Linked DNA regions of Salinarimonas sp.. The main gene of each other region encodes a partner of the protein of the gene in region 2 in a complex. Links are inferred from orthologs where the notes say so. Each region holds a gene or a part of one and is shown on either strand. Other genes may lie near its edges.

Region 1 (3,738 bases), 1.1 Mb from region 2 along the record:
TCGTCGCGGGTGAAGCGGCGATAGGGCGAGATGTCGCCGCGCTGGGCGGCCTCGGCGAGGGTCTCGCGGTGGGCGGGATCGACCGGGTTCACGGGCGGCCTCCCTCGGCCGGATCGGGGGCGCGCACGCCGTCCTCCGTACGCGCGGCCTTCTCGGCGAGGCCGGAACGGCCGGTGCGCGCCTCGAGCTCGGCCATGACCTCGTCGAGCGCGACGCCGCGGGCCTGGAGCAGGCAGAGCAGGTGATAGAGCACGTCGGCGCTCTCGGAGACGAGCGCCGCGCGGTCGCCCGCCGTCGCGGCGATGACGGCCTCGACCGCCTCCTCGCCGAACTTCTTGGCGGCGCGCTGCGGATCGGCGACGAGCCGGGCGGTGTAGGACTCGTCCGGCGAGGCGGCCGCGCGCGCGGCGAGGATGCGGGCGAGATCGGGGAGGGTGAAGCCGGTCATCGGAAGCGCTCGCCGGGCGGGGTCAGGCGTCGAGCCGCACGGGGAGCCCCGCGTCGGCCATGGCGCGCTTGGCTTCGCCGATCGTGTGCTCGCCGAAATGGAAGATCGAGGCGGCCAGCACGGCGCTGGCGTGGCCGTCGCGCACGCCGGCGACGAGATGGTCGAGGGTGCCGACGCCGCCGGACGCGATGACCGGCACGGAGACCGCGTCGGCGATCGTGCGCATCAGCGCGACGTCGTAGCCGGACTTGGTGCCGTCCTTGTCCATGGAGGTGACGAGGAGCTCGCCGGCGCCGAGCGCCACGACCTCCTTCGCGTAGGCGATCGCGTCGAGGCCGGTGGCCTTGCGCCCGCCATGGGTGAAGATCTCCCAGCGGGTCGGTTCGCCCTCGGCAGAGACGCGCTTGGCGTCGATGGCCACCACGATGCACTGCGCGCCGAACTTCTCCGAGGCGCGGCGGACGAAATCGCGGTCCGCGACGGCGGCGGTGTTGATCGAGACCTTGTCGGCCCCCGCCAGCAGGAGCGCGCGGATGTCGTCCACCGTGCGCACGCCGCCGCCCACGGTGAGCGGCATGAAGCAGGCCTCCGCCGTGCGGGTGACGACGTCGAGAAGGATGCCGCGATCCTCGTGGCTCGCGGTGATGTCGAGGAAGCAGAGCTCGTCCGCGCCCGCCCGGTCGTAGGCCACGGCGCATTCGACGGGATCGCCCGCGTCGCGCAGGTCGACGAACTGCACGCCCTTGACGACGCGGCCGTCCTTGACGTCGAGGCAGGGGATCAGGCGGGTCTTGAGCATGGGTCCGGGTCTCTCGCGCGGCCCGCCGGGGAGGGGCGGGCCGCGGAACTCTCATGCAAGAGGGGCGAGAGGCCCGTCAAGCGTGGGCGGGATCAGACGTTCGCCTCGATCCAGCGCTGGAGGTCGCCCTTGGGCGCGGCGCCGACCTTCTGGGAGGCGAGCTGGCCGCCCTTGAAGATCATCAGCGTCGGGATCGAGCGGATGCCGAGCTGGCCGGCGACGCCGGGGTTCTCGTCGACGTTGATCTTGGCGATCTTGACCTTGCCGGCCATGTCGCCGGCGATCTCCTCGAGGGCCGGGCCGATCATCCGGCAGGGGCCGCACCACTCGGCCCAGAAATCCACGACCACGGGCTCGCCGGACTGCAGCACGTCCGCCTCGAAGCTCTGGTCGGTCACCTTCATCGTCGCCATGGAATAGGTTCCTTGCTTGTCGGGGCGGCCGCGCGCCGCCCGCTGTCTGCGCGTGTTGAGCGCAAGGTAGGCGTCGCCCGCGCGCCGATCAAGCGCGCGGGATTGCGCATGCGGGCGGGCGGCGGGTCCCGGGCGGGCCTCAACCGCCCGCCTCCCGGCGGCGGCGCGCGGCGATGGCGAGGCCCTCCTCCAGCTCCGCCGGCGAGAGGGTCCGCACGGTGGGGCCCGCGGTCCAGACGAGGCGGGCCTCGATGCGCCGCTCCGGCCAGATCCGCGCGAGCAGCGCAGCATAGAGGGCGAGCTGCGCGCGCGTGGTCTCGGGGAGCGGCGCGTCGGGCGCGGGCGGGCGCGCGGCGGTCTTGAAGTCGGCGAAGAACACGGCCTCGTCCGTGATCGCGAGCCGGTCGATCTGGCCGGCGACGGCGATCTCGACGCCGTCCGGCAGGCGCACCCGGCCGGCCACCGGCGCCTCCGCCAGGGCCTCGGGGGCGAACAGGGGCGCGAGCCGGGGGTCGGCGATGACGGCGCAGGCGTCGGAGACGATCGCCCCGCGCGTGTTTTCGTCGAGGCCCCTGGCCCGGGCGTCGACGAAGGCGCGCGCCGCCTGCGCGCGCGCCGCCTCCGGCAGGGCGGGGAGGCGTTCGATCAGGGCGTGGATCAGCGTGCCGCGCAGGCGCGCGGCGGCGACGAAGGGCTTGTCCGCCGGGCGCGGCCGGCGATCGGCGGCGGAGAGCGCGTTCGACGGGCGCAGCGGCGGGGGCGCCTCGCGCTCCTGCGCGGCGGGGGCGAAGAGCCAGGCGGGGGGCTCCGCCGGCGCGGGCGCGGGGGCCTCGCTGGCGCCGGGCGCGCCGGAACCCGCCGGCACGTCGGCGTTCTCGCGCCAGACGAGGGCGCCCGCGACATAGGGCAGGTCGGCCTCGGCAGGGCCGGGCGCGTCCGCGAGCGCGACGCGGACCATGGTCGACCAGGCGGTCTCCGGCTCGTCGCGGTCGGCGCGGTTGAGGAAGGGCGCGACCACGAGATGGCTCTCGGCGCGGGTGAGGGCGACGTAGAGGAGGCGGTTCGCCTCCTCGGCGGCGCGGGCCTTGGCGGCCTCGCGGGCCGTGGCGAGGGGCGCGCAATCGAGCTCCTTCGACGGGGCCCAGACCGGCAGCGGCTCGTCGCGATCGTCGGCCAGCTCGAGCAGGGCCGAGAGCCGGCCCGCCTGCGCGCCCGCGTCGTCGAGCACGATCACGACCGGGGCCTCGAGCCCCTTGGCGCCGTGCACCGTCATCACGCGCACCTCGTCGGCGACGCTCTCGAGGTCGCGCTTGATTTCGCGCTCGATGCCCTCGAAGCCGGCGAGGAAGCGCGCCAGCGACGGCGCCTCCGGCGCTTCCGCCTCCCGGGCGAGGCCGAGGAAGGCGTCGATGGCGTCGCCGGCTTCCGACCCGAGGCGGGAGACGAGGGCGCGCCGCCCGCCCCGCGGGCCGAGCAGGGCGGCGTAGAAGCCGAACGGCCCGTGCGCGGCGGCGAGCCCGCGCCAGGCGTCGAGCGCCTCGCGCCCGCGCCGCGCGGCGGGGTCGCCCGCCTCGGCCGCCCGGGCGAGGGCGGCGGCGAGGCTCGTCTCCCCGCCGCGGCGCGCGGCGATGCGCACGAGATCGTCGTCGTCGAGGCCGACGAGGGGCGATTTCAGCGCGGTCGCGAGGGTGAGATCGTCGTCGGGCAGGAGCGCCGCGCGGCCGGCGGCGATCAGGTCCTCCACCGCGATGTGGCGGGTGAGCGAGAGCCGGTCGGCGCCGGCGACGGGGATGCCGCGGTCCTTCAGCGCCTTGATCACCGCGTGGAAGGCGGCGTTGCGCTTGCGCACCAGGACGAGCACGTCGCCCGGCCGGCGCACGCGCCCGCAATGATCGCCCGTCGTCGTCCAGGTCGAAACCGCCTTGGCGATGCGCCGCGCCGTGACGACGGCCGGCGCGTGCGCCTCCACCGCGTCGACCGGATGCGTCCAGGCGTCGGGCTCGGCCGCGGGGCTCGGCCGCTCGCAGGGCCAGAGCTCGACGAGGCCCGGCGCCTCGGGCCGCACGCTCTCGTGCACG
Region 2 (5,105 bases):
GTCTTGTGGCTGGCGAGGTTGTCCATGATCACCACGTCGCCGGGGCTCAGCGTCGGAACCAGGACCTGCTGGACGTAGGCGAGGAAGCTCGCCGCGTTGATCGCGCCGTCGATCAGCATCGGCGCGTCGATCCCGCCGATCCTGAGCCCGGCCACGAAGGTCGTGGTGCGCCAATGGCCGTGAGGGATGCCGGCGCGCAGGCGCTCGCCTTCGGGGGCGCGGCCCCGCAACCGCGCCATCTTGGTGTTGAGCCAGGTCTCGTCGATGAAGATCAGCCGCTGCGGGTCGAGCTCGGGCTGCTCCTCGAACCAGGCCTCGCGGGCCGCGGCGACGTCGGCGCGGTCCTGCTCGCTGGCGTGGCCGGACTTTTTTTGAACGTCAGGCCGTGGCGGCCGAAGAAGCGGTGCACCGTCGAGGGCGCGAAGCGCTCGCCGTGCTCGCGCTCGAGCCGCTCGGCGATCTCGACGAGGGTGAGATCCGGCGCCTCCTCCACCATCGCGAGGATGACCGGGCCGAGCGCCTCGATCCGCCCGGACCGCGTGTCGCCGCCTTGCGCCCGCGGCGCGACCGAGCCCGTCTCGCGCCGAAGGTTGAACCACTTCACCGCCGCGGACGGCGCGATCCCGAAGCGGTCCGCCGCGGCCCGGCGGCTCATGCCGGCATCGACCGCAGCGAGGACGCGCTGCCTCAGATCCATCGAGAGGGGCTTCGTCATGGCGGCTGGCCTCCTCCGCCAGCCTCTACCGTGAATCACGAACTGGCCTCGAAGGGAATCCCCCGCGCGATTCCATCAGGAAGCGATCTGCTCTAGTCTCCAGCTTTGGAGAGGTGCGCCGATGGCACAGCCGACGTCGCAGAAGGACAGCGGGCGCCGCGCGCCGGCCTATCTCGTCGCCGTGCGCTACGAGACGCCGCCGGTCGCCGGCATCGCGCCCGGAGCCTGGACGCTGATCGAGACGCACGCCGAGGACTGGCGGGCGCGCGACGGCGCGCGCCTGATCGCGAGCTTCGTCGAGAGCGGCGGCGGCGCGGTCGCCGTGGTCGAGGAGCCGGAGGCGCCGGACGCCCGGCCGCGGCTCGTCGAGATCTACGGCGACAAGGCGCTCGCCGAGAGCCTCGCCGCCGTCGAGCGCACCGCGCCCGCCGTGCGCGACGCCTTCGCGGCGGCGATGACCGAATACTGGAGCGCGATCCTCGCCCGGCGCCCGAAGGAGCGCGGGCGCGGCCCGAAGGGCAAGGCCGTGCGCCCACGCGCGAAGCCGCGCTCGCGCATCCGGCTCCTCGCCGGCGGCGGCCTCGCCGCGGCGCTCGCGCTGGCGCTGGCCCTCGGCCTCGCCCGCGTTCTCGCGCCGGACCCGCCGCTGTCGACCGCCTCGGTCCCGCCCGGGCCGGAGCTCGAGTTCCAGCGCGCCGGCGGCTTCATGCTGATGCGGCCCAGCGACGCGGAGGAGCGCGCCCACGACGGCCAGCTGCTCTACCGCGCCTACCGCATGCACCCCGACGGGCGGCGCGAATACGTGGGCCTGCGCCTCGCGGACGGCTCGGAGCCGCCCCCGCCGCCGCAGGTCGGCAGCCCCGGCCAGCGCGGCGGCGTCAACCACCTGCGCGCCATCTCCGAGAGCTTCGGCGGCGGGCGGCGGTAGCGCGGCGGGGGCTCTTCGGTTTGGTGCAGACCGAGCAAGCGGTCGAGCGCTCGCGAGCCATCGATGCAGGCTCTCCCCTCGCCCTCGTGGCGAGGGGTCGGGGGTGTGGGTCGTGCAGGACTATCGCGACCGCGATGCCGCGCGAACCAGCAGCGTCGAGCTCGTTCTGCTTGGGCTCGCGCTTCATCACGACCCCCATCCGCCCCCTTCGGGGGCACCTTCTCCAAGAACGAAGGACGAGCGGCTGACGCCGCTCGGTGAGGGCCTCCAACGGCGCGGGACGATGTGCGACTCGTCTACTCCCAGGCGGCGAGCATCTGGTCGTGCTGCTTCTCCTCGGCGCGCACGGCGGGGTCGGCGGAATGCTCGGCGAGGAACTTCTCGGCCTCGAGCGCGGCCATGCAGCCCATGCCCGCCGCCGTCACGGCCTGGCGGTAGACGTCGTCGGCGACGTCGCCGGCGGCGAAGACGCCCGGCACCCCCGTGCGCGCCGTGCCCGGCTCGACGACGAGGTAGTTGCCGGCCTTCATCGGCAGCTGGCCCTCGAACAGCTCGGTCGCGGGCTTGTGGCCGATGGCGATGAAGACGCCGTCGGTCCTCACCTCCTCGATCGCGCCGCTCACGGTGTCCTTCAGCCGGACATGCGTCACGCCGGCGGGCATGCCGCCGCCGCAGATCTCGTCGACCGCCGCGTTCCAGCGCACCTCGATCTTCGGGTTGGCGAACAGCCGGTCCTGCAGGATCTTCTCGGCGCGCAGGCTGTCGCGCCGGTGCACCAGGGTCACCTTGGAGGCGAGATTGGCGAGATAGAGCGCCTCCTCGACCGCGGTGTTGCCGCCGCCGACCACGACGACCTCCTTGCCGCGGAAGAAGAAGCCGTCGCAGGTGGCGCAGGCCGAGACGCCCGCGCCCTGGTACTTCTCCTCCGAGGGCAGGCCCAGCCACTTCGCCTGCGCGCCCGTGGAGACGATCAGAGCATCCGCGAGGTAGACGTCGCCGGAGGAGCCTTCCAGCCGGAACGGGCGCTGCGACAGGTCGACCTTGGCGATGTGGTCCGAGACGAGCTTGGTGCCGACGTGCTCGGCCTGGGCGCGCATCTGGTCCATCAGCCAGGGGCCCTGGATCACGTCGGCGAAGCCCGGATAGTTCTCGACGTCGGTCGTGATGGTGAGCTGGCCGCCGGGCTGGATGCCGGAGATCAGGACCGGCTCCAGCATGGCGCGCGCGGCGTAGATGGCGGCGGTGTAGCCGGCGGGGCCGGAGCCGAGGATGACGAGCTTCGCGTTCGTGGTGGCCATGGTCCTACTCTCCTCGCGTCTCGGCGGGTTCGCCGAGCGCGGTCTGCGGCAGCCCGAGCGCCGCGCGATGGGCGCGATAGGCGCGCGCCAGGGCGGCGGCGACGACGGGCGTCGAATCTAGGGGCTCGTACCGGGTTCCTTCAAGGCGTCCGCGAAAGGGCCGCGCCACCCCCTGCCTCTCGAGGCCCGAGACGAGCGTCTCGAACTTTCGATGCCCGCCCGTCGGCGCGAACACAAGCACCGGCGCGCCGGAGGCGGCGGCTTCCCCCAGCATGTTGGTCGAATCGGCCGTGACGACGATCGCATCCGCCAGCGCGAGGAGGGCGACGTAGGGGTTCTCGCCGCTCCCGTCCCAGAAGAAGCCGCCGGTCTCGGCCGCCAGGCGGGCGAGGCCCGCGCGCAGGGCGTGCGGCGTGCGCCGCGAAGCCGTGATCATCGGCCGCGCCCCGTCCTCCCGGGCGAGACGGGCGAGATCGGCGAGGAGGCGCGCCTGATCCGCGTCGGTGAAGCGGTGGTGCCGGCTGTCGCCGCCGGCGAGCACCGCGACGCGCGGGCCGGGCAGGCCGGCGAGCCGCGGATCGGGCGCGGCGCGGGCGGCGGCGAGACGCGCGGGCGTCACGCGATGCGGCGCGGTGAGCGTGGCGAGGACGGTCTCGCCCCGCAGCCGGTCGTGCTCCGAAACCCAGACGAAATCCGCGGCGGAGGGCCCGGTGCGCGGATCCTTGAGAAACGCCGTGAAGGTTCGTCCGTCGCTCGCCCGCTTCAAGGCGGGGAGGTAGGGCACCGCGCGCCGGCCGGAGGCGATCACGAGATCGGGATAGGGCTCGGGCAGCGGCCCCTCCGGCCGGCCGGGACGCTCGCGCGGGTCGATCGGCCCGCGCGGGGCGAGCCAGGCGAAGGGCCGGCGCGGGCGCACGCGACGGATCTCGGGGGCGAGCCCCAGCGCCTCGGCCACGCCGAGGCATTGCAGCTCGTCGCCGGCCTTGCCGTCGGTGAGGACCACCGCGCGGGTGGGGAGGAGCGCCCCAGTCTCGTCCAGCGTCTCGTCCACCGTCTCGTCCAACGTCTCGACCACCTGGACCTTCTCGGGCGATACCCCGGGTGAATGCGTCCCCGCCGCTTGTGCGGAGGCGACGGGCGGTCTACCTCTGTCCTGGCGCAATGGCCAGGAGCTCTTCATACGTGCGTGGACGTCTCGACTCCATAGACCTCGCGATCCTTCGCGAGCTGCAGGCGGACGGCAGCATCACGAACGTCGAGCTCGCCCGGCGCGTCGGCCTGTCCGCGCCGCCCTGCCTCAGGCGCGTGCGCGCCCTCGAGGAGGCCGGCGTCATCAAGGGCTACCGCGCCATGGTCGACCCCAAGGCGGTCGGCATCGAGGTCGTCTGCTTCGCCATGGTGCAGCTTCAGAGCCAGAAGCAGAGCGACCTCGTCGCCTTCCAGGCGCACATCAAGGACTGGCCGTCGGTGCGCGAGTGCTGGACGCTCTCCGGCGACATCGACTTCATCCTGAAGTGCGTCGCGCCCAACCTCTCGGCCTTCCAGGCCTTCGTCGGCGATCTCGTCAGCCTGCCCAACGTACGCAACGTGCGCACGGCGCTCAGCCTCGACCAGGTCAAGGACGAGCCGCTCGTCCCGCTCGAGCAGATCGACACCGAGACGACGCCCTGAGGACGCGGCGGCTCACAGCCGCCGCGCCAGCCAGCTCGCATAGGCCTCGGCGAGGTTCACCGCCCGGCGCTGCTCGAAGCTCTCGGCGTACCAGGGGCCGGACTGGCCCGGCGGCAGCGCGACGCGCAACGGCGTCGAGGCGATCACCTGCCCGTCGACGGTGAGGAAGGCGTCCCCCGCGAGCTCGTCCGCCGACATGCCGCCGGGCGCGCCGAAGCCGAAGATCCAGTCGTCCTGCCCGCCCGAGCCGTAGCCGCGCAGCTCGAACCGGTCGAGCACCACGGTGAGCGTCGCGCCGCCCCGCGCGCGGCGCCCGGCGAACTGCGCTTCCAGCGCCCGACCGAGCGCGACCTGCAGGAGGTCGGCGTAGTTGCCGACGCCCTTGGCGCGCAGGGGCGAGACGTCGACGCGGATCTGGCCGATCGCCGGCGCGGGCTGGGCCGCGGCCGGCAGGGCGACGCCCGAAGCGACGATCGCCAGGGCGGCGACGAGG

The links. Proteins that work in one complex are often made in the same cells at the same time.
Region 1: the proteins of trxB (region 2) and trxA are in contact, whole or in part, in a crystal structure (PDB 1F6M), measured with the Escherichia coli proteins. The link is inferred for Salinarimonas sp. from one-to-one orthologs.

Annotation. Positions count from the first base shown.
Region 1 is NZ_CP157794.1:5,195,736-5,199,473, forward strand. Bases 1-2,680 are described here. They hold trxA (thioredoxin), read right to left. Parts: upstream 1,661-2,680; coding sequence 1,340-1,660; downstream 1-1,339. Other genes in these bases: coaA (type I pantothenate kinase), read right to left, coding at 1-92; ABL310_RS24180 (phosphoribosyl-ATP diphosphatase), read right to left, coding at 89-448; hisF (imidazole glycerol phosphate synthase subunit HisF), read right to left, coding at 471-1,247; addA (double-strand break repair helicase AddA), read right to left, coding at 1,800-2,680. Also shown: more of addA, read right to left, coding at 2,681-3,738. UniProt on the Escherichia coli protein: Participates in various redox reactions through the reversible oxidation of its active center dithiol to a disulfide and catalyzes dithiol-disulfide exchange reactions.
Region 2 is NZ_CP157794.1:4,138,096-4,143,200, forward strand. The notes cover bases 941-3,928. They hold trxB (thioredoxin-disulfide reductase), read right to left. Parts: upstream 2,942-3,928; coding sequence 1,940-2,941; downstream 941-1,939. Other genes in these bases: ABL310_RS19370 (hypothetical protein), read left to right, coding at 941-1,643; ABL310_RS19380 (mitochondrial fission ELM1 family protein), read right to left, coding at 2,946-3,928. Outside these bases: more of ABL310_RS19370, read left to right, coding at 837-940; more of ABL310_RS19380, read right to left, coding at 3,929-4,016; ABL310_RS19385 (Lrp/AsnC family transcriptional regulator), read left to right, coding at 4,124-4,612; ABL310_RS19390 (hypothetical protein), read right to left, coding at 4,625-5,105.